DNA from 3 places in the Staphylococcus sp. Ze2 genome. Region 1 is predicted to be linked to each of the others. Evidence: riboswitches for the same ligand, from Rfam matches in the RefSeq annotation. Region 1 holds a riboswitch; each other region holds the start of a gene.
What was found. A riboswitch is a leader RNA that binds a small molecule or an ion and turns the genes downstream of it on or off. The one in region 1 is predicted to bind S-adenosylmethionine.

Region 2: another riboswitch for S-adenosylmethionine. It lies ahead of metK (methionine adenosyltransferase); the one in region 1 lies ahead of ACM591_RS02825 (aminotransferase class I/II-fold pyridoxal phosphate-dependent enzyme).
Region 3: another riboswitch for S-adenosylmethionine. It lies ahead of ACM591_RS11055 (methionine ABC transporter ATP-binding protein); the one in region 1 lies ahead of ACM591_RS02825 (aminotransferase class I/II-fold pyridoxal phosphate-dependent enzyme).

What each region holds. Positions count from the first base shown of each region.
Region 1 is NZ_CP183486.1:670,635-678,895, reverse strand. It holds gene copZ (copper chaperone CopZ) at 14-220, shown strand; gene ACM591_RS02830 (D-lactate dehydrogenase) at 426-1,424, opposite strand; gene ACM591_RS02825 (aminotransferase class I/II-fold pyridoxal phosphate-dependent enzyme) at 1,452-2,609, opposite strand; SAM riboswitch class I at 2,669-2,778, opposite strand; gene ACM591_RS02820 (transglycosylase family protein) at 2,875-3,597, opposite strand; gene ACM591_RS02815 (PTS transporter subunit IIC) at 4,124-5,167, opposite strand; gene ACM591_RS02810 (6-pyruvoyl trahydropterin synthase family protein) at 5,457-5,885, opposite strand; gene ACM591_RS02805 (DUF488 domain-containing protein) at 6,022-6,375, shown strand; gene ACM591_RS02800 (M23 family metallopeptidase) at 6,479-7,000, opposite strand; gene ACM591_RS02795 (nucleoside hydrolase) at 7,302-8,246, opposite strand.
Region 2 is NZ_CP183486.1:1,397,937-1,406,197, reverse strand. It holds gene crcB (fluoride efflux transporter CrcB) at 1-96, shown strand, start outside; gene ACM591_RS06520 (fluoride efflux transporter FluC) at 93-446, shown strand; gene ACM591_RS06515 (aldo/keto reductase) at 587-1,423, opposite strand; gene ACM591_RS06510 (nuclease-related domain-containing protein) at 1,638-2,546, opposite strand; gene metK (methionine adenosyltransferase) at 2,640-3,836, opposite strand; SAM riboswitch class I at 3,946-4,058, opposite strand; gene pckA (phosphoenolpyruvate carboxykinase (ATP)) at 4,225-5,814, shown strand; gene ACM591_RS06495 (alpha/beta hydrolase family protein) at 5,879-6,652, opposite strand; gene ytkD (RNA deprotection pyrophosphohydrolase) at 6,636-7,112, opposite strand; gene yidD (membrane protein insertion efficiency factor YidD) at 7,179-7,415, shown strand; gene menC (o-succinylbenzoate synthase) at 7,412-8,261, opposite strand, start outside.
Region 3 is NZ_CP183486.1:2,357,139-2,365,399, forward strand. It holds gene ACM591_RS11045 (MetQ/NlpA family ABC transporter substrate-binding protein) at 1-590, opposite strand, end outside; gene ACM591_RS11050 (methionine ABC transporter permease) at 614-1,309, opposite strand; gene ACM591_RS11055 (methionine ABC transporter ATP-binding protein) at 1,302-2,327, opposite strand; SAM riboswitch class I at 2,414-2,519, opposite strand; gene ACM591_RS11060 (thioredoxin family protein) at 2,574-2,873, opposite strand; gene ACM591_RS11065 (toprim domain-containing protein) at 2,870-3,262, opposite strand; gene gcvH (glycine cleavage system protein GcvH) at 3,497-3,877, opposite strand; gene ACM591_RS11075 (arsenate reductase family protein) at 4,051-4,407, opposite strand; gene ACM591_RS11080 (thioredoxin family protein) at 4,549-4,869, shown strand; gene ACM591_RS11085 (nitroreductase) at 5,222-5,761, opposite strand; gene aroD (type I 3-dehydroquinate dehydratase) at 5,828-6,547, opposite strand; gene ACM591_RS11095 (organic hydroperoxide resistance protein) at 6,703-7,128, shown strand; gene ACM591_RS11100 (GNAT family N-acetyltransferase) at 7,616-8,152, shown strand.

The sequences.
Region 1 (8,261 bases):
GGAGGTGATTGATATGGCAACTGAAACAATTAAAGTAGAAGGTATGAGTTGTGAGCACTGTAAACATGCAGTTGAAAGTGCCCTAACAAATCTTGATGGTGTATCAACAGCTGATGTTAACCTTGAAGAAGGTAATGTTAAAGTTGATTTTGATGATAACAAAGTCACATCACCAAACATGTACGAAGCAATAGAGGATCAAGGTTATGACGTAAAATAAAGTTGCTAGGACATATTTAATGTCTCGGTCTCAACTCAGTGTGATAGCAGTAATTAAATAGAGTTGAAAAAAGCTTTTAAACCAGCCTTTTTCAACTCTATTTATCCATACCGGAGTAGGACAACGAAATCTTCTCTAACAAATTAGATTTCTGTCCTGCTCTTTTTTTATATTTTCACGGTTTAAATCTATATTTGCTCTCTTATTAATTCACGCGTAATTTAGTATCACCAGTCTCAATAACTTCGATTGTTGCATCTAAAGCATCGACAATTAGGTTTTCAACAGCAGCATCTGTATAAAAAGCAATATGAGGCGAAACAATAACATCTTGTCGTTCGATTAATTGCTTTAATACTTCATCCTTTAATCCCGTTTGTCGTTGGTCGCTTGGAAACAATCCTTTTTCCCATTCATATGTATCAATTGCTGCCCCTTTTAAAATACCGTTATCCAGCGCATGTACTAACGCACTAGTTTTTACAATGGATCCTCTTGCACAATTGATAAATACTGATCCTGGTTTAAATTCATTAAACAATGCATCATCAAATAAATAATCGCTATCCTTACTTGCAGGAATATGAACCGTAACAATATCAGCCTCTTGCACAGCTTCTTTTATACTATTGGCATACGTTAAAAATGACTTATAGCTTTCATTAGGGACAACATCGTAAGCAATCACTTCAGCTTCAAAACCTTGTGAAAAGATCTTAGCAACGATTGAACCGATACGACCAGTTCCTATAACAGCAACTTTCAAATCTTTAATAGAGCGTGATAAGATCTCTGGTTGCCATCTAAAGTCATATGAAGCTGTTTTTTGTTGTATATCATTATAGTTTCTAACCAAATTAAGCGCCTGTGACACTGTGTATTCAGCAATAGAATGCGGTGAATAAGATGGCACATTAGAAATAATTAAATCATATTTTTGAGCTAAATCGAAATCATATATATCAAAACCAGCACTTCGTTGAGCAATTTGCTTAATTCCAAATTCATGCAACTTGCGATATACATCTTCACCAAAAGGAATTTGCTGTGATATCGAAACACCATCAAATCCTTTTGCACGATCGACAGTTTCTGATGATAGTAATGCTTCATCTAAATCGACAGTTACACTATGCTTTGTTGACCATGCCTTAATATAAGGTATATCCTCTTCTCTTACTCCAAAAATTTTAATACTTGTCATAAGTTAATCACTCCAATCAGATTTGTTCTATTCATAAAGATGCTTAAGCGCTTGTATCCTTTCTGCAGCCTCTAATAATGATTCATCATCTAATGCTAAAGAAATACGCACATAATCTTTTCCATGTTCTCCAAATGGTATACCTGGCGCAACAAGGATTGACTGTTCTTGTAATAAATAATCAACAAAACTTTCCCCATCAAAGTTTCTCGGCGTACGTAACCATAAGAAAATGCCACCTTTCATTGGTTCAAAAGGTATGTCCGCTTGTTGTAGTTTAGCTTCAAATTCATCTCTACGACGTTTAAATGCTATATTTTGCTCTTCTAGAAAAGCGTCATAATTATTCAAAGCGTATGTTGCTGCGTCTTGCAATGCGCCAAACATACCTGCATGTGTATGTGATTGATATTTTTTTAATGCTTGTATAATATCTTTGTTTCCTACTGCAAAACCCACTCGAAATCCTGACATATTGTAGCCTTTTGATAATGAAAAAATTTCTACTGCTAAGTCTTTTGCTCCTTCTGCTTGCAATATGCTAGGATTTTTAGCATCGAAACCAAAAGCACTATATGCAAAATCATGAACGATTTTTGTCTTTGTTCCCTTAAAACGCTCAATCGCTTCCTCAAATACTGATTTTGTAGCAACTGAACCTGTCGGATTATTTGGATAAGTCAAATAAACTAAACGAGTATTGAGTAATATTTCTTTGCTTATTTTGTCCCACTGAGGCAAATAATAAGGAGGTTCTAAAACGAGTGGTTGTGGTCGGGCATCAGCAAGTAATACCCCAGCTTTATAATCCGTATATCCAGGATCTGGTAACAACACATTTTCCCCTGGATTCACGATGCATGTTGGTAAACCTACAAGACCATTTTTAGTACCATATAAAATACATACCTCATCTTCTTTATCTAATTCAACTTGAAATTGTCTTTGATAAAAATCTACTATTGCTTGTTTAAATGAGTCTTTACCATGGAAAGCAACATACTTTTGATTGTCGGGCTGACGTAGCGCATCAGCAAAACAGTCAATAATTCCTTTGGGCGTTTCACCATCAGGAATACCTACAGCCATATTAATTAAAGGTAATGGACCATGTTCTACTTTCTGGCCCATTGTTCTTGCAAAATAACTATCTGGTATCTGTGCCAATCTATCTGAAATTGTCATAAAAATCCTCCTATTAAAAAAACTATATGCCGACTTGTGTGGCATATAGTTACACATGTCACCTATCTTTCAAGCATTATTGCTTGTTGGAAGTAGCACAGTACTTTTATAACAAAGTCTGTTGCTGAAGCTTCATCAGGCCAAATCCCTCAGCTTCTCTGGATAAGTTTATTAAATTACCATTAATTTTATCAGAATATTCAAACATGTCAACATAAATAAAGAGCGACTCAATTGAGTCGCTCTCAGCCTTAATATTTATTAATTAGTTCCAACCAACCCATGCGCTAGAACCTTGAGATTGGTAAACTTCTACTGCTGTGTCAATTTGATCTTGAACTGACATACCTGCATGTTCACCATGACCTAATAATTGGAAGTAACCATATGCACCTGATGACGCATTAACCGCACTTCCATTACCGCCACTTTCACGTTGGATAACACCTTTCCATTGTGACGCTGATACACCAGTACGTTCTGCCATTTGGTTAGCAATGGCATCAATGCTTGATGTATTTGTAGTTGTTGTTTTAGAAGTAGTGCTTGTTTGAGCAGTTTTAACACTTGTATTAGAAGAAGCTTTAGGCGCTTCAACTGCTGCTACTGGAGTATTGCTTGATTGTTTTTGAGCACTTACTTCACTAGCTGAAGTTTCGTTAGTGTTTGTAGTTGCTTGAGTAGTTACGTCTTGTACTGAGTTAGAAGTTGCACTTTGAGCACCTGCAGCTGTGTAATTCCATGACCAAGATTGACCATTTGAAGTGAATGTATATTCATTTCCACCTAAAACGAAGTTATAGTTATACGCGCCAGCGTGTAATGGTTTTTGGTTTAATTCTTCAGGATTGTTTTGAGCTAAATCAGCTAAATGCGCTTTGTCGATATTTTCTTCTGAAGCGTGAGCTTGATTGTGGTCTGCTGTTGTTGCGTATCCTGTTACACCTAATGCTACTGCTAATGATGATGCTAAAATTGTTTTCTTCATAATTAAAAAATCCTCCAATTAAAATCTTTTTAAGTAAAATTATATTTTCGTTAAATTATTTATCGTATGTGCTGTAATCGATTAATTTTTATGTTTTATTTTTTCGCCACAAATAATATAACACATATTTCGCCTTTTTATATTACACTTCAATAACAAAACGTTACAAAAGAAACTATACTTTGTAACATTGAAACATCGCTGTTTTGTTTTGTAATGCATAATTCTCACATCATTTTCAAATTATATTGTGTATATTGCTGTTATATTAAGCTTCATAACTTTATCATCGAATAATCTTACGTAGTCTGAATTATTACAGCAAATCTTTTTGTTACACAACTGTAAAATAATAAAAGGACAAAAAATTTATACTTTGGAGTAAAACTTGCAAATTTTTTTGTCTGAAATTTAAAAAGACCACTGTTTTGTGGCCTTTTTAATATATTTTCTTCTTTTGTCCATCATTCAAAACATTACATTATATTACAGAAATAACGATACATTTTAAACATTATTTATAATTTTACGCCAAGAATTTGAAGATTTCTCTATCATATAGCTTTAATGTTTTCATATAAAACGTATTTATCAAATATCCCATTACGAACGGAACTACAAAAAATGCAATAAATACATACATTAAGTTTAATAATATTGAATGTTCCATAAATCTAAATGCACTAATTGGCCCAACAAGCCCAATGATTCCAAAACCTGCTGATTCTTTTGTTCCACCAATTCCTATGAGCGCACCAACAAAGCCAGTGATTAGTGCATTAGAGAAAATTGGTAATAGAATAATAGGATGCCTTACCATATTAGGTATCATCATTTTCACACCACCTAAAAAGATTGTTAAAGGCACACCAGCTCTATTTATTTTTAACGTACCTGCAACTAATGCACCTTCACATGCCACAATCCCCAGTGAAGCAGACCCAGCAGCTAAACCGCTAATACCTATAGCTAATGCAGTTGCTACAGTTGATATAGGTGAAATAATTATAAAACTAAATACTAATGCAATAAGCATAGACATCAATACTGGTTGTAATTCTGTAAATGTATTGACTAAATTGCCAATACCAGTTGTAATCATTTGGACATATGGCAATATAAGTACACCTATAAAACTCGCTATCACACCGACAATGGTCGGCAGAATAATTAACGTTAAACTACCAAATCTTTCACCAACGACTAATATTAAAAACACAGCAATTGCTGCAGTGATCATTGTGTTAATAAGATCTCCAACACCTACAAGCATCCAAGCACCATCTTTAAATTGCGCTGCGCCACTCCCAACAAAAGCAGAACTCGCGACGACAGCCGTTGCTAAAGGTGATAAATTGAACCGCATTGCTATTAGTGCACCAACTAATAATGGTACAGTAAATTGAATACTTTCTACTACTTGTAATAATGTTTGAAAAACCTGGTACTTAGGAGCGAAAAGTTTGAATAATTCTCCTAAAATAGCGTTAGGTATTAACCCTGCTACTATGGCAATCGCTACACCAGATAGTACATTATATAAAAATTGTTTTGGACTTACTTTAATCATAGAAGTTCCCCCTAAGCTGAAATAAATACTAATATATCATATTTCCTTAATTTTCAGAATATTGTTTCTGTATTTTCCTCAAATATTTTTATATCTTCGAGAAATTTTTTTATCAAGATAGCAACTAAAATTACCCACCTACTATTAAAATATTGCAATATAAAAAGTAGGCAACCGAAATCTCAATTTTTAAATTCGATTTCGTCTACCTACTTCTATATATAATTCACATATTTCCTAATGATATTATTGCAAGGAAAGAAAATGTTAGTAAAACAAAATTGCAATTTCATTGCTTCATTAGACTTGCTGTTAGGACAAGCCCTTGAGATGCCGTTTCAAAAAATTCCAATTTTTGCAATTGGTTGTTCTTAGGTAAATTTTTTTCAAATTGTTCCCATATCCATATAGCAATATTTTCAGCAGTTGTATTCATTTCGGGTAACGTATCATTTACCAACTGACCATCTAGATATGGTTCAATTTCTTTTTGGTATAATTTATCAACTTCATTAAAATCTAATGCCAATCCATATTTATCTATGTCTGATAAAATCTCAATATTAAATTGATATTGTTGATCCTCTAGGTCTTTATGCGCTGTATTTGTAAAATAAATTCGATTATCACAAGTGAATTCATAATAATTCTTTATCAAAACTTGGCCATCCCGATATTTAAACTGGCCAGGTGGCTGAATATGATCAAATTTAGTCATTACGGTCACTCCTATAGTCATTTTTATTAATATACCCTTTTATATAACAAGTACATATTTATCCGTAAACGTTTTTCATTCAATTTTTAAAGGTAATGATTAAACTAATAGGTAAACATTTGAGGAGGTTTATTATATGACGATATACATTCAAAGAATTTATGAAGACAAACAACAAGAAGGCTTAAGGATACTTGTAGATCGCGTATGGCCAAGAGGTATAGCCAAAGACGATGCACATTTAGATCATTGGATAAAAGAAGTGGCGCCAACTTCCGAATTAAGAAAATGGTTTAACCATGACACCAAGTTATATGCTGCTTTTAAAGAAAAGTACAAGAAGGAACTCCGTGAAAATATTGATCAAAAACAAGCATTTGAAGAATTGCAAAATAAAGTTTCTGAGACTGATAAAGATATTATTTTATTATTTGCTGCTAAAGATAAAAAACATAATCAAGCTATTGTGCTTCAAGAGTTACTACAGTAAACAACCATAATTATCGTAAACAAACGTAAAACTACCGCTTATCCTATCAACACTTTAGGGTAAACGGTAGTTTTTTATAATGATGTTATAATAAACGCTTTGGTTATTTGAGTTCGTATAGACTTTTCTCACCATCTGGTAAATTTTCAACAAAATCTTTAGGATCTTCCGCGTAATCATTACCGATCCCACCATTCATTCTCTGAAAATGAAGATGAGATCCGGTCGTTTGTTCTCCCGTATTACCAGAGAGTGCAATTACATCTCCCGCTTGTACATTGTCTCCTACTTTAACTTTAAATTGGTTTAAATGCATATACCATTGGTGATACTGTCCGTTCGTTTCAGCTATTTGCACTACCTTGCCACCTAAGTCATTCTCAAACGTACGAGTAACCTTGCCATCTGTTGCAGTTTTAACTGGCGTATCTTCAGGCAAATCATAATCTATTCCATAATGCTTCCCATCAAAACCGCTAAACTCATATTCACCGAAATTTTCAGTTTCTCTGCTTCGATCAAAAAAATCTGTATAAGATGTCGAGCGCTCATTTGTATTATTTTGATTTCTGATTTCTGAAAAATTTTCATTTATACTTTTTTGTATATAATCCATATTCATCATTAAGAAAATAAATGGAACGATTATAATGATTAATAGTACAATTGTTTTTAACGTATTTTTCACTAAATGAATCACCTTTTAAATAGTTATTATTAGTTCATAAGTATACTTTTTATAGCTCCAAAAAACTAATAATACGCTTAAAAAGCACCTCATACTTTAGTTTGACGTAAAAATCTATAAACTATTTCTTATTTCTGCTTCCACATATAACTTAAAACTGTACAATTATTATTTTACAGGTATTGAAGCACGACCAAACAGTGTACATACAACTCTCATTTAAATTTTCACTAATTAGTTATTGGGCATCACCATAACTTTTAAGTATATCTTCCATTAATATCCATACGCGTTCAACATCTACAGTAGTCGCAAAATAAGCATTTTTTTCATTATTTGTAATATCATTTAAATCAACAGCCATCGTTCCATAGGTAAGTGCACTTTGGTATTCGATATCAATATGTGTGTGTTGCATGGTAAATAAATTGGGTTCTAATAAATACAAAATAGTACAAGCATCATGTATAGGGCCACCATCCATATTAAAGTGTGTTTTATATGTAGATTTAAAGAATTCTAAAAGTTCCACTACAAATTTTGCAATTTGATTATCTATAGCTTTAAATCTGTTGATGATGGCATCGGTCGCCAACACTTGATGTGTTACATCTAAACCAAACACGTTAATAGGTACGCCACAATCAAATACACGTTTTGCCGCTTCAGCATCAACCCAAATATTAAATTCTGCAGTAGGCGTCCAATTTCCAAAGGTTCCTCCACCCATAATTGTTATAGAATCTATATATTGTGTAATACTTGGCTCTTTAATTAAAGCCGTTGCAATATTCGTCAAAGGGCCTGTAGCCACTAGTGTTACAGGTTCATCACTCTGTTTTAGTGTTTCAATTATTACATCAACGGCATGACTTTGCGTTGGTTTTAACGAAGGTACTTCTGGTAATTTCGGACCATCTAATCCACTATTACCATGTATTTGTGATGCAAATGAAGCTGGCTTAATCAATGGTCTTGTAGCACCAACAGATACACTAATATCTCCTCTTCCCATTACTTCCAATACATTCAAAGCATTTTTCGTATTTTTTTCAACTGATTGATTACCAGCCACTGTTGTTACAGCTAATATATCTAACGTACTATTTTTAGCTCCTGCTAATATTAACGCAATCGCGTCATCATGCCCTGGATCACAATCCATAATAATTTTTTTACTCACATTCTTCACTCCAAT
Region 2 (8,261 bases), 730 kb from region 1:
GCTTATTTAGCTGTTTCTATTTATGCAATCAGTAGTTATGTTTTAGGAATACTCTTATGCTATATTGGGGTTAGATTGGGGGTACGTTACTCATGATTAACTGTTTATTAATCATGTTAGGCGGTGGCATAGGTGCAGTTATCCGTGGTTTTATCACTAATTTTTTTAATCGCAAATTTAATAGTGTATTACCAGTTGCAACGCCTTTTGTTAACATAGTAGGTAGTTTTATCATTGGGTTCCTATTAGGTTCGGCACTTAAATTAGATTGGATTGAACCCTTTGTAATCGTTGGTATTTTAGGCGGTCTTACTACCTTCTCTACTTTGTCATCTGAACTCGTCCAACTATTAATGACTAAAAAGAAATTTACTTATTTCATCATTTATTCAGTACTCCAATATGGTGTTTCCTTTTTAGCTTGTTTATTAGGTTACATGCTTTAACGAATAACCTAAAAAAGTGCATTATAATAAAGCCACAAAATCATTAAATTGTATTTGTGGCTTTTTATGTGCTTCACATTACCTATGTCTGTTAATGACAGTCTCATCAAGTCTGTATTAATATTGTTGTATATCGTTCGTTAATGACCACTGTATTTTGCAGGATCTGGTCCAATTCTACGTTCTTCATTGAGGTTATCTAATTTTTCTATTTGTTCAGCTGTTAAAGCAAAATCAAATACATTAATGTTCTCTTCTATTCTAGAAGGAGTAACTGACTTCGGAATTACTACTACACCATGTTCAATATTCCATCTAATAATTACTTGAGCCGGTGATTTACCCACTTCATTAGCTACTGCATTTACCGTTTCATCTTCCAAAATTTGTGCGTTCATTAACGGCGACCATGACTCCATATGAATATTTTGAACTTCAAGATATCTATTTAAAGATGATTGTAATAAATATGGATGGAATTCTACTTGATTTATTACTGGTTTAATTGAAACTTGTGCTAATAAAGCTTCCAAATGTTCAATATTAAAGTTACTTACACCAATATTTTTCACTTTATCATTTTTATAAAGGTCTTCCATACCCTGCCAAGTATCAATCATCAATGCTTCATCAGTTCCAGGCCAATGCATAAGATATAAATCTAAATAGTCTAAACCTAATTTGTTTAAACTTGTCTCATAAGCATCAGCAACATTTTGTCGACCATAGTCATCAAGCCATAATTTAGAAGTAATGAATAAGTCACTTCTTTTTAATCCTGTTGAAGCTAATCCTTCAGCAATACCTTGACCTACTTTATCTTCGTTTTCATAAATCATTGCTGTATCAATATGTGTATAGCCATTTTCAATTGCATGTTTTACTGATGCTGCACATTCATCATTATTCTCCACGCGAAATGTGCCCAATCCAACAATCGGCATCTCATTACCATTATAAAATGTAATATTTTCCAAGTTAAAATCCCCTTTTTATTTTGTTAATTATTATACTAATCAATATTCCCAAATATATAAATAAAAATGCCTATATGTTTATAATTAATTTGTGGTTAAATTATTTATAAATTTCTATAATCTACAAAAAAACTGTCAACAAAAGTCTAATTGCTTTTGTTGACAGTTTATACTAAATAGCATTATTTATTATCAAAATATAAAATTTGTATCTTTAGTTAAATGATTCAATTTCATCCATAACACGTTGTAAATCTTCAACGTTATATTGAATGCGACCATGGAATACGAATTTATTAAAGAATTCATCCAATTGTTCTGGACCAACTAACACTTTGGTGTTTGAACTTTGCGCATAGTTTGAAATTGTTACATCGCCTTCATTTTTAGGGTTGAAATATAAAATTGTTGTTGGTGTGAATTTTAAATTCAATTCTATTTGAATATCACCAGCTAGTTTCTCAATATCATTTAAATGAGTCGTGTAATTAACAAAAGATAATGAATTTTCATCTTCATTTTGATCTAATACAAGTGTTTGTGGTTCTTGTCTATCAAGGTCCAACGTGTTAAACACTTGTTCCATTGTTGGTTGCTCTTTAAATTGTGCAGCACTCACACCATTATATACATGACCCTTTAATAATTGAGAATCAATGATATATAAACCAGTACGCGTAAGTACTAAGTGGCTAATGCGCTGTACATCATTAAATTCATTCTTAGGTAAAAATATGTTCGCCATAATGTGCATATCTTCTGGGCGAATTCTTTTCTCATTTACTAATCTTTCTCGAATACCAATAAGTCTCATATCAGTTACATATTCACTTTGATTTTTAGAGAACAATTTTAATGCATCAATTTCTCTATTTTTCGAACTAACTGTAGCATTATATTCTTCTTTTTGCTTTGTTACTGTTTTTTTATTTTCAATTCTTTCTTTTTCTAATTCTTCCTCATGCTCGTCGCTTAGTTTTTGTTCTCTGGTTTTGTATTGTTCCTCTACCTTTTGTTGTGCTTTCTTTTTACTTTTCAAAGCAATGATAAATAAAATGAAACAAATTACTGCTACAACAATTGCCACAATTAAACCAATCTCTAATGGTCCAAATGAATTCATAACAAAAAACGCTCCTTTATGTGTTCAGTAACTTAATTATAATAGATAAACATATAGTATTCGATAGTAAAGCTAAAAATATTTTTACTCTAGTTAAGCTTTAACTGTATCTTTTAATAAATTAATTTTATCTAACTTTTCCCATGGTAATAATACGTCTGTACGACCAAAATGACCGTATGCAGCAGTTTGTTTATAAATAGGATGTTTCAAGTCTAACATTTTAATAATTCCAGCTGGTCTTAAATCAAAATGTTGTCTAACTGCCTCAACCAATTCATTTTCTTTAACTTTTCCTGTACCAAATGTATCTATAGAAATAGAAACAGGTTCAGCTACACCAATAGCATATGCAAGTTGCACCTCACATTTGTCTGCTAATTCAGCAGCAACGATATTTTTCGCTACATAACGTGCAGCATATGCAGCAGAACGGTCTACTTTAGTCGGATCTTTACCACTAAAGCATCCCCCACCATGGCGTGCATAACCACCATATGTATCAACAATTATTTTACGTCCAGTAAGCCCAGCATCACCTTGTGGCCCACCTATAACGAAACGACCAGTAGGATTGATATAAAATTTGGTATTCTCATCTAAAAGTGTTTCGGGTACCGTTGGATAAATGACATGTTTTTTAATATCGTCTTGAATTTGTGCTAATTCGATATCTTCGGCATGTTGTGTTGACACGACAATTGTATCAATACGATGTGGTTGATCTTGTTCATCATACTCAACAGTTACTTGTACTTTACCATCAGGACGTAAGTAATTTAATATTTCATCTTTACGTACATCTGATAAGCGTTTAGCAAGTTGATGTGATAAGAAAATTGGTAACGGCATGTAAGTATCCGTTTCGTTTGTAGCATAACCGAACATCAAACCTTGGTCACCCGCTCCAGTAGCTTCAATTTCCTCTTCTGATGCATCTTCACGATACTCTAAAGCTGTATCGACACCTTGAGCGATATCTGGTGACTGTTCGTCAATTGCCGTCAACACTGCCATTGTCTGGCTATCGTAACCGTATTTAGCACGTGTGTAACCTATCTCTTTAATTGTTTCTCTAACCACTTTTGGAATATCAACATATGTTGTTGTTGATATTTCTCCTGAAATAAGCGCCATGCCAGTAGTTACTGTCGTCTCACAAGCAACACGTGCATTTGGGTCATCTTTCAATATTTCATCCAATATAGCATCAGATACTTGATCCGCTATTTTATCTGGATGTCCTTCTGTTACCGATTCTGAAGTGAATAATCTTCTATTGTAAGTCATAATTTGCTCCTTTAGTTTTTAAATTACGAAAATTCTCTCTCTGTTGAGCTCATTAAAAAAGCCTTCTACACTATCAATAAATAGAGAGAAGGCCTTATACGTCCATTCGCTCTTATCGTTCAGACGATATTTGTCTGCAAACGGTTTGGCACCTTTCTTCCTATTAAGAAGAGGTTGCTGGGCTTCATTGGGTCCATGTCCCTCCGCCACTCAGGATAAGAGAATCCGTTAAGTCCTATAGTACAGAATCAACGATATAATGTCAATTTTACATTTATTAATGGTTATTTAAAATTCCTTTTAAATTGGTATGGACTATTAATATATATGTGTTATACTCTGTAATTGTAAAGGCTTACAATAACTAAATAGCGTTGGAGGGATTAGTATGGCTGTAGATACATACACTTATACAAACAAAATTGAAAGCATTTTAGACAAAAAATCTTCATTATTTCAATTATCTACAACACAGTTGTATAACAAGATTTTAGATAATGATGAAGGAGAACTCACCGAATTAGGTGCAATTAACGCTAGAACAGGTAAATATACAGGTCGTTCACCAAAGGATAAGTTTATTGTAAATGAGCCATCTTATAGAGATGATATTGACTGGGGCAACGTTAACCAACCGATTGAAGAAGAAACATTTTTAAATTTATATGATAAGGTACTAAACTATTTAGACAAAAAAGATGAACTATATGTATTCAACGGTTATGCCGGTAGTGATCACGACTCACAATTAAAATTAACTGTTGTAAATGAATTAGCTTGGCATAATCTATTTGCTCAAAATATGTTTATACGCCCTAGCTCAAAAGAAGAAGCGCAAGAAATCAAACCAAACTTCACAATTATTTCAGCACCTCATTTTAAAGCCGATCCAGAGATTGACGGCACAAACTCAGAAACATTTATCATCACATCTTTCAAACATAAAGTCATCCTCATTGGCGGGACTGAATACGCTGGTGAAATGAAAAAAGGTATTTTCTCCGTAATGAACTATTTACTACCTAAAGATAACATTATGAGCATGCACTGTTCAGCTAACGTTGGAGACAAAGGTGACGTTGCTTTATTCTTTGGTCTTTCTGGCACTGGTAAAACAACACTATCAGCGGATCCAACACGTAAGCTAATTGGCGATGATGAACATGGTTGGAATGAAAATGGTATTTTTAACATAGAAGGTGGTTGTTATGCAAAAGCAATTAACCTTTCTTATAAAAAAGAACCTCAAATTTATGACGCTATTAAATATGGTACTATTTTAGAAAATGTTGTTGTAGATGAAGATGGTGACATTGACTTCGATGATAATCAATACACTGAAAACACTAGAGCAGCATATCCAATAGACCATATTGAAAATATTGTAACCCCATCTAAAGCGGCTCATCCTAATACAATTATTTTCTTAACTGCAGATGCTTTCGGTGTTTTACCACCTATTTCAAAACTGTCCAAAGATCAAGCAATGTATCATTTCTTGAGTGGATTCACTGCTAAATTAGCCGGTACAGAACGTGGCGTAACTGAGCCAGAACCTTCATTCTCTACATGTTTCGGTTCACCTTTCTTACCTCTAAACGCTAAAGTTTATGCTGATTTATTAGGTAACCTAATCGATCAACATGATGTAGATGTTTATCTTGTAAACACTGGTTGGACTGGTGGTAAATATGGCGTAGGACGTCGTATAAGCCTAAGTTACACAAGACAAATGGTAAATCAAGCAATTACAGGGCAATTAAGAGATGCTGAATATATTAAAGATGATATGTTCGGTTTAGATATTCCAGTCGAAGTTGAGGATGTCCCTCAAACACTATTGAATCCTATTAATGCTTGGAGTAAGCCAGAAGCGTATAGAGAACAAGCTCAAGATTTAATTAACCGTTTCAATCACAACTTTGAAAAATTTGGAGTAGAAGTTGATGATTTAGCAACACGTGGTGGGTTTAAATAATATTTGTTAAATTATATTATATAGTAAAGAGGATTGGGCGTTAACGCCCAATCCTCTTTATTTATTATATTTTATTCTCTTCGACATCTTTCATCCACTGTTTAATTTCATAAAGCGTTTGTTTTAGAGCGAACGGTCTAGGTACATGACCTTCCGACATTTGATAAAACGTACGATAAGTTGTTCCCTTTTCCTCTAATTGCTGTGCTAAATAATAGGCATGATGAATACCTACTTGTTTATCTTTTCCACCATGAACAATAAATATGGGCGGGCTTGACTTAGTAATTTGAGCTAATGCATCTCGTTGCTGATAGGCAGCAGCTTGCTTTTTAGGATGACCAATCATGCGTTTCAGCATGCCTCTTAAGTCGACGCGTTCTTCATACATTAAGTATATATCAGATACTCCACCCCAGATAATATAACTTGAGATTGGTAATTCTTGAAATGTGAGTAAACCTTGAAGTCCACCTCTTGAAAATCCAATCATATGAATGTCCGCATTAGGGTATTTTTGATGCAATATACGTATAGCGACCGTGACATCATTTAGATCCGCCCCATAAAATTCATCTTTACCCTCACTGCCATTATTCCCTCTATAATACGGACCAAAGACTAAAGTGCTTGTATCTGCAAACTGCATCATTCTAGCTGCCCTCACTTTACCTACCTGACCTTTGCCACCACGTAGATAAATCACAATTCTTTTTACATTTTTTTTCGGCGTCATTATTAAGCCTCGAACTTTTAAATTATCGACACGATATGTGACTTCATCAAATTTATGATGCATTGATTCAATTGGCATACATTTTCTATTTATAAAATCCAAGTGATATCACTCTCTCTAAACAGTGTAAAATCGCATCGTCCTTCAGCAAATAACTTTTGTTACTCTCTGGAATGTCAGCTATATCCTTATAAAATAACGGGCCATTTGTTTCTAAATAATCCACTTGATGACTTATCTCTGATACATTTACCATAAATACATCTTTTGTAAAACATAAACCATTCGTACGTTGTACTTCATATTGTGCAATATACTCACATTGCGCTATCGTTGCTCCTGTTTCTTCAAACAACTCTCGCGCAGCAGCTGCTTCACTTGTTTCTCCGTCTTCTTTTTTACCGCCGGGGAATTCAATGCCACGTAATTTGTGGTTTGTAAATAGCAACTGATCTTTATATTTCGGAATAATGAGAACATGATTTCCGTCAGCAATATCTTCTTTATCTTTATATGATAAATATACGTTGTCATTATCTTTATCTTTAAACTTCATATACATCACTCTTCCCCTTATTATGTTAAACTAACTATGCTAAAGCTAAGTTATTTGTTGGAGGCAAAATTTATGAAAACTATATTTCTTGGACTCATTCATATATATCAACGATTTATATCACCATTAACGCCCGCAACTTGCCGTTTTTACCCTACTTGTTCTGAATATACAAGAGAAGCAATTCAAGTATATGGTGCATTCAAAGGTACGTGGTTAGGTATTAAACGGATTTCAAAATGCCATCCGCTTCATAAAGGCGGTTTTGACCCAGTACCCTTAAAGAAAAAAGATGACAACAAAGATTAATAAATTCTTGTTAATCTTGTACTTTTAACCTTTGGAGGCTCAAAATAAATTGAGCCTCTTTTTAATATACCTGCGCGGTCAACCATATCATTCTCAAAATAATAACCTTCTGGTGTAATATCACTTGGATAATTAGAAAATTGCGCTAGCATCGCAGTAAAATATCTACTTAATCCATACTCATACATGCCACCTATAACTATTTTTACATTTTTATCATTAAGCATTTTAATGATATCCATCACTTTATCAATCCCACCCAACCTAAAAGGTTTCAATACAACAACATCTATAGCGTAATTATCTAGAATCTCTAGAATGTTACCTACTGTGTCTGCCTTTTCATCTATAGCAACTGGTGGTAATTCGTATGCATCAAACTGATTTAGCATATTTAAAGATTTAAACGGCTCCTCTATATACAATAATTGATCATACCCAATTGTTGTTAACTTAGCTATCTCTGAATTGGTTATAGATTCATTAGCATCTATAACAACATCTGGTTTAAATGGTAATTGTTTAATTTTTTTTATATCATTTAAAATTGAATAAGACCATTTTACTTTAACACGTTGAGGTTGTGTTTGGGATAATTGCAAAATATTTTCTTCGGCTAAACCACTAATTGTTGCACCATAGGCTACGCTAAAATCTGTTAATTTGAAAAACATTTGATAACAAGCCATTACAATCATACTTCTAGTTGCTGGATATTTAGTTAAATGATTTAAACTACACAACATTTCATCGAAAGTATAAAACGCTATATTTTTAATACTTTCGAACCACTCTTTCACTTGGTTTTGTGCATCATCAATCGTTTCATTTGCATACCAATCAGTT
Region 3 (8,261 bases), 1.1 Mb from region 1:
GCATCAGCATCTTCATTTTGATAAATTTTCGGTAAGTATTCTGCAGATTGTTTATTATTAAATTTGATATCTTTTTTGTTTTCTACGATATCATCAAATTTAGCATCTTCAATCTTCACACCATCTTTTATTTTAATTAATCCTGCATCTTGGAAGAATTTTAAGAAACGGCCTTCTTCAGCTGGATTATTAGAAACATAAACAGTGGCACCTTTTGGTAAATCTTTTAGACTCTTATATTTTTTAGAATAAACAGCCATTGGTTCTAAATGAACATTACCTGCTGATTCTACTTTATATCCTTTATCTTTTTTCTCAGTTTTTAAGTAAGGTGTATGTTGGAAAAAGTTTGCGTCTAATTCACCTTTATCTAATAATTTATTCGGTGTTGTATAATCATTAATTGTTTTAATCTTCAAATCATAGCCTTTATCTTTTAATAATGGCTTGGCTTTTTCTAAAATTTCAGCATGAGGAGCTGGAGAAGCACCTACTGTAATTTTTTTATCTTCACTGCCACCACTATTTCCACAAGCTGCTAAAACAAGCGCTAATACAAGTACAGAAGCTAAGCTAAATAATTTTTTCATATAAAAAGTCCCCCTTTTTAAGATTATCTCTTATCAATTTTATTAGTAGCCCAATCACCAATAAATTGAATGATGAACACAATAATAAGGATTAAAATTGTTGAAACAAAAATAACGTCATTTTGATTTCTGGTGAAACCTGTTAAATAAGCTAGGTTACCTAAGCCACCTGCACCAATAACACCGGCTACTGCAGTAGATCCTACTAAAGCAATCGCTGTGACAGTAATACCTGAAATTAATGCTGGCATCGCTTCAGGTAATAATACTTTTTTGACTACTGTCCAAGTAGTGGCACCCATTGACCAAGCTGCTTCAATAACGCCTTTATCAATCTCTTTAAATGCAATTTCTACAAGTCTGGCATAGAAAGGCGCCGCACTAATGATTAAAGCTGGTAATGCTCCTGTTGGACCACTAATCGTGCCTAAGACTAAACTTGTAAACGGAATTAACAATAAGATTAAAATAATAAATGGTATCGCTCTAAACAAGTTAACTATAAATGAAACAACAGTATAGAAAACTCTCGCTATAGGTGATTTGCTTTTAGCTGATAAAAAGAGTAAAACACCTAATATTAAGCCTAGTACAAAGGCAAAAATTGTCGAAATAACTGTCATATAAATTGTTTCGTATGTCGCTAACCAAACTTCGTCCCAACTGACGTTTGGCATTGTAAACATCTCGCGGAGGATGTCACTCAATGAATTACCCATGTCTTAACACCTCCACTGACACATGCTGTGCTTCTAAATCATTTTTAAACTTTTCGAATTTTTCTGAATTTACATCGCTCAATTGAATTACTAAGAAACCAAGTGAACCATCTTTTGTATGTTTAATATTAGCTTCTAATATATTCACATCGATGTTATGCGTTTTCGTTATGTATGACACGAGAGGTTGCGTGGTATTATTCCCTGTGAAATTCAAACGAACAACATAATCATCTTCATTAAGTGACACTAAGTCGCTAATAGATTTATCAAAATCATCATTTAAATCATCTTTAACAAAACGTTTTGTAACCGCATGTTGTGGATTCTCAAAAACTGTGGAAACTAGACCTTGTTCAATCACACGACCGTTTTCCATAACAGCTACTTCGTCACATATGCGTCTAATGACATGCATTTCGTGTGTGATGATTACAATTGTTAAATTTCTTTCTTCTTTAATTTTCAATAATAATTCTAAAATTTCATCTGTTGTTTGAGGATCTAATGCACTTGTCGCTTCATCACAAAGCAATACAGTTGGTTCGTTTGCTAACGCTCGCGCAATGCCGACACGTTGTTTTTGACCACCTGACAGTTCTGAAGGATACGCACTTTCTCTACCTTTCAGTCCAACAAGTTCTACTAATTCTTTTGCCCGTTGTTTTGCTTCACGGCGAGGCACACCCGCTATTTCCAATGGAAATGTAATATTATTTAATACAGTACGCGACCATAGTAAATTAAAATGTTGAAATATCATGCTCACTTTTTGACGCTTTTTTCTTAACTGTGATTTTGATAGCTTACCAATTGTATCTCCATCGATAATGACGTCTCCTGAAGTTGGTTGTTCGAGATTATTTAAAAGTCTAATTAAAGTACTTTTCCCCGCACCTGAAAAACCAACTACTCCAAAAATCGAGCCTGATTGAATACTTAAATCAACATGATCTACAGCCAGTACGTCCTGTTTTTTCGTTTTGTACTTTTTGACTATTTGATTTAACTCAATCATTCTGTTTCCTCCTTGTGTTGCTAATCCTTCAATTAAAAAAATGCTTTCTCTATGTTCACCGAAGTATAGAGAAAGCAAAATCGCTTCTCTCATCTTCTAAAGTTTTAAAACTTTATGTGAATTGGCACCATTTCTATTAAAGACGGTTGCCGGGCTTCGTAGGGCACATCCCTCCACCTCTCGTGATAAGAGTTTCATTATTTAATTATTTTTAATCCTACCATCGTACTAATATTTCGTCAATAACTATTTTAAATTTTCTAACAAATAAGGCACCGATTGAAATGCATAAATCCTTTTTTGCTCTTCACCTTTTGACATTACTAATAAAACTGGTACAGATTGAATTTCATACATTTGACTAAAATCAGGATGAAAGTTTAAGTCCATTTTTATTATAGGTAATTGCAAAATATCATTAGCAATATCTAGCATACGTTCAGAAACCTTACATGTCCCACATGTTGGTGTATAACCAAAGATAAGATACTTATCTTCATTTATATATTTATTGACGTCAACGCGTTGTTCACTTGTTACATTCATGTTAATAAACTTACCCTCTCAGCTATATAATCCAATCTTGCTTTCGCCACCTTTTCTTCATCCTTAACTATAAAACCATGTTTTTCCAATACTCTAGATAAATATGGTTTAGGACAACGAGCGACTTCGCAATATTGTTTATCTACTCTTATATGTCTACTTTCACTTAAATAGCGTTTGAACCATTTTCGTATTCTTTCACCTTCATCATCCGAATCAACAAGAATATACACTTGTTTGTCATATAAAGTATCAATCATTTCGTCTAATTTATCTACACCCATCGTTCCATTCGTGCAAATAATTTCTATTGGCTGATCAATCACTTGTTTGACACGCTTCTTGTCTGACTTTCCTTCGACAACAATTACTTGGTTCAGTATCGTCATGACATCCACCCTCTAAATGTTGATAGTAAATCTTTTCTACTTAGTTCTTCACAATCCGTAGTGACAATAAACATAATTTACATAGTTAAAATATTTCTTATTATTACAAACATAATTTATCATTATTTTAAGTTGAGGTGAACTTGTTAGACTTATAAAATTGATAAATCTTCAATAATCCTCAATGGTATGAAAAAACTCCAAGATAGTTATATCATGGAGTTCAGTGTTATATTATTCGCCAATCATTTCTGAATATTGCTCTGCAGTTAATAATTCATCTATTTGACTTTCGTCACTTAGTTCAACTTTAACCATCCAAGCTTTTTCGTAAGGTGATTCATTTACGAATTCTGGGCTATCTTCTAACTCATCATTAGATTCAACTACTTTACCTGATACAGGTGCATATAGTTCTGAAACAGTTTTTACGGATTCAACACTACCAAAAGTGTCGCCTTCATTAATTTCGTCATCTACTTCTGGTAATTCAACAAATACGATATCGCCAAGTTCACCTTGAGCGTATTCAGTGATACCAATTGTTACTGTATTACCTTCAACTTTTACCCATTCATGTTCTTTAGAATATTTTAATTCACTCGGTACTGCCACGAGAATCCCCTCCTAAATGATTTTACATATTAATGATGCCATATGCATACCATACAATCAACTATTTATTAACATGTTAATACTATTATAATGTTTTCATAACAATAAATGAAGCGTTTACATACATTACTTATAATTCACTTACAGAGATTGCTCTATTTCCAAAAGAGGAATTAAGATAACCATGTTGCCTTATATTGATCTTCTTTAAAACCAACTGTAACTTTATCCCCAGAAATAGCTAATGGTCTTTTGACCAACATACCATTTGTTGATAATAAATCTAACTTTTCATCATTAGTAAGGTCACTCATTTTGTCTTTAAGACCCAATTCACGATATTTAGCTCCATGCGTATTAAAGAGTTTATTTATATCGATATCTGTCGCCTCTAAGATTTCTTTAAACTCATTTTTAGTGGGCGTATGTTGCACTATATCGATTGGTTCAAAGCTCACACCGTAGTCTTGTAAAAATTTCGCTGCTTTTTTACAAGTAGTACAATTAGGATATTGGTAAAATTTTATCATTATTCTGTACCTCCTATAACTAGTTAACATTAATATATCAAATTTATTGCTAAAACGCTCTAATAAATAAGCTGATTTTTTTTATAACTTTAAAATGTCCGTTATAATAAGCTTAATAATATTTTTAAAAAGGAGAAAATTATGAAACCTATTAATACAAATGATGCATTTAAAGAAACTGTACAAAGTGATAACCCTGTTATTGTAAAATTCGAAGCTGGCTGGTGCCCTGACTGTAAAGCAATGGATATGTGGATTGACCCTATCCAAGAAAAATACAATGATTACGACTGGTTTACAGTTAATCGTGATGAGCTGGAAGACGTTGCAGCTGACAACGACGTGATGGGCATCCCAAGCTTATTAGTATTTAAAAATGGTGAGAAATTAGCTCACTTACACTCAGCTAATGCGAAATCACCAGAACAAGTAGAAGCATTTTTAGCAGAAACATTTAAATAATTGATTTATAAATGAGATATTTCATCTCATCTTGATCGGCTGGGACAAATTAATTGTCTCAGCCTTTATTATTATATTGGTAGTATTTTTAAAGAACCACTACTCAATTTATTGAGTTAGTGGTTCTTACACATGAGTTTATACTCAGGTGTTCCATTTTTGAAAATCAGTGGTTCTTAACCATCAACATGAATTTCAAATCAGATAAAGCCACTATTAGTTTTAGTCGAGTTTGACAAAGTATGACGACGAAGCCTTTTTGACATTTGAGTATATAATCATAAAAATTAGGAATGGGCATACGAAGTCAAATTTCACTTTTACTTTCGTATACCCATTCTCTATAACTACTTTAAAATTTTTCTATTACTTGATCGACATGACGTTTTCTATATGGCATCTCATCTTGTAAATCTGTGAGATACAAGAAACCAACGAGTTGTTCATCATCTCTCACATTAAATATCGACCTTATTTCGGGTGTGAATATATATGCTGGTGATTTCCAACACGTGCCAATTCCCGCTTCATGCAACAATAACATTAAATTTTGTGCGAAGGCTCCAAATGCCATGTTATTCTCTAAATCTTCTCGTTGTCTAGGGTCTCTTTTTAAAATTAAGGCAAGCATGCCACCTAGATTTGTAACAGTGTTATAATGATTTTCTTGTTTTTTATCTAAATTAGGAAACGCAACTTCTGAGAGTTGTTTACTCATAGGACCTAAGCGTTCTTTAGCAATATGAATCACTCTCCAAGGCTCTCTCATGCCATGATTGGGGGCATCTGTTGCTTGCTGTATCGCTTGGTATAGTGCGTTATCATCTATTGTCATATCTCTTTTAAAAATCTTAATACTTCTACGATGTGCAATTGCATCTTGTAGTTCCATGGATTATCGCCCTTTCATTAGTGATAATTATTTTCAATTATAAATCAGGCGACCACTATTTTCAAACTACTCGTATAATTTAATTTGTTGTTTTAATGTTTCAACATGAATTTGGCCAGGCGCTTTTGGTGCGTCTAAGCAACCATATGAAACTGATCCTCCAAATAAACCCTGAGCAGTTCTTGAAATTAATCCAAGCTTAGACATCGCTATACCAACAACATGTTGGGAAACCGTGTCTGAACTCTCAGACATTGCATTTAATAGATTCAAGACATCTTGTTTATCATGAGGCATAACAGCTACTTTTAAATAATCTGGTTCAAGTTGATGCATTTTATAATATAAGCGTTTTAATACTTCCAATTTAGGTGTTTTTTTAAAGTTATGCTGCGATAATACAACTTCTAAATTTTTGCGATGCGCTGATTCTATTAATGATTGGTATTTTTCTATTGGCATCATTTCTTCATATTCAATATCTATCATATCAATATAATCTAATGGAATTATTTTTTCTAGCGCATTTAAGTATTTATCATTTGCTAATTGACCCTCTCCACCTTGAGTCTTCGTTCGATAAGTTACTAACAATTTTTTATTTAAGTTTAAATTGTATATATATTCAGCAATTTTTGCTACATGTGTCTCATCAAAAACTGACCACTGGTCTATTCTTAGTTCTATAATATCTATAGAGGCTTGATATTGTTTTAAATCTTCAATTGTAACTTGTTCGAGTTCATTTTCAGGTGCAATTGTAACAGCTATATCAACTTTGGCCATGTTTAAACTTCCTTTTACTTTAGTAATATTTAAATTATTGTATAACAATTTCTAAAAATAATACAATTAAAAAACATATAAATTACTCCGTGAAATGATTTAAATTATTTTTCTTGGGTAAACATGAATTAGAAGTTTTTTTAGGAGGTCATAAAATGGCAGTAAATTATGAAACGAAAGCAACAAATACAGGTGGACGTAACGGCCACGTTCAAACTGACGATAAAGCAATTGACGTAGCAATTGTACCACCAGCTCAAGCTGATGCTGAAAAAGGTACAAACCCAGAGCAATTGTTTGCAGCAGGTTATGCTTCATGTTTTAATGGCGCATTTGATTTAATCTTAAAACAAAATAAAGTGAGAGGCGCTGAGCCAGAAGTTACTTTAACAGTACGTTTAGAAGATGACCCTGAAGCTGAAAGCCCTAAATTAAGTGTCTCAATTGACGCAAAAGTCAAAAATGTATTATCTCAAGAAGAAGCTGAGAAATATTTACAAGATGCACACGAATTTTGTCCATACTCAAAAGCTACACGTGGCAACATTGATGTTGACTTAAATGTAGCAGTTGTTGACTAATATATTCCCCCGAAAAATTCTTAATTGAACTTTCGGGGGCTTTTTTTGTTTTTTTATTCCTGGTGTGCAATCTAGATGCTTTAATGCTTAATAAATGTTTAGTTAGTTGTCTCTTTAATCTTTACTATGAAATAAGATATAAGCAATCAACACTGCAAAAGAAATCAGGATTAGCACTCCCAGTGAAACTATAATAGTTATTAAAGCTCCCACAATATATGCCTCCATTCACATTTATGTGTCTCGCTATATTATACCACAATTATCATATGCCTATTTTTTACTTAATATATTTATTAATATTTTTTTTATGTTTATAAAAAGTTATTCTTTTTCATACTGAATTGAAAATGTCCACATATTTTTGCAAAAAATTAAAGATAGTATTGCTCAAATAAATTATTTCCTTTAATATTATAATTAAATTGGCAAACTAGAACTATTCATTCTTTATAAAAAATACTTTGCAGAGGTTAGGAGGCATTGAATGACGCAAATTCGCTATTTAACAACTGAAGATTTTTCTATTTATAAATCCTTGTTACTACAAGGCATTAATAAAGAACTCGAAGTATTAGCCTGGAAATTACAAAATGAGAAATGCTTAAATGATACAGATTTACACAAGCTACTATCCACAGACTCAACAGATTGTATCGTTCTTGGCGCCTTTGAACAGGATATACTTATGGGCGCTGTTACACTAATTCATCATCAAACCTATAGCTTGTCTCATAAAGCAACTTTAGAAAATATGTGTGTTAAAGATGAAAATCAAGCATCTAAAGAACAAATTTCAAATTTGCTTATGCGCCAAATATTTAAAATTTGTAATGAAAAAGAGATTGAAATATTGATGACTTCACTTATTTCAAATAACATCAGTGGCAAGGTCTTTTTTAGTAACTTAAATTTTGAAACACTTGTATTAGAACAGCATGCTAGAAAATATGATAATTATTATGTAGATGAGCATTGGCTTATTTATCATTTCGATGGTAATGACAGTGACTTATTTGTTTAACAGTAGTGATTGCTAAATGGTTGACATAGGGTAACTAAATCTCTATTTCGTAATTAATTTTAAATGCAAACGGATAGATTGTATGCTATCTCAAAGAAACTAATTAATA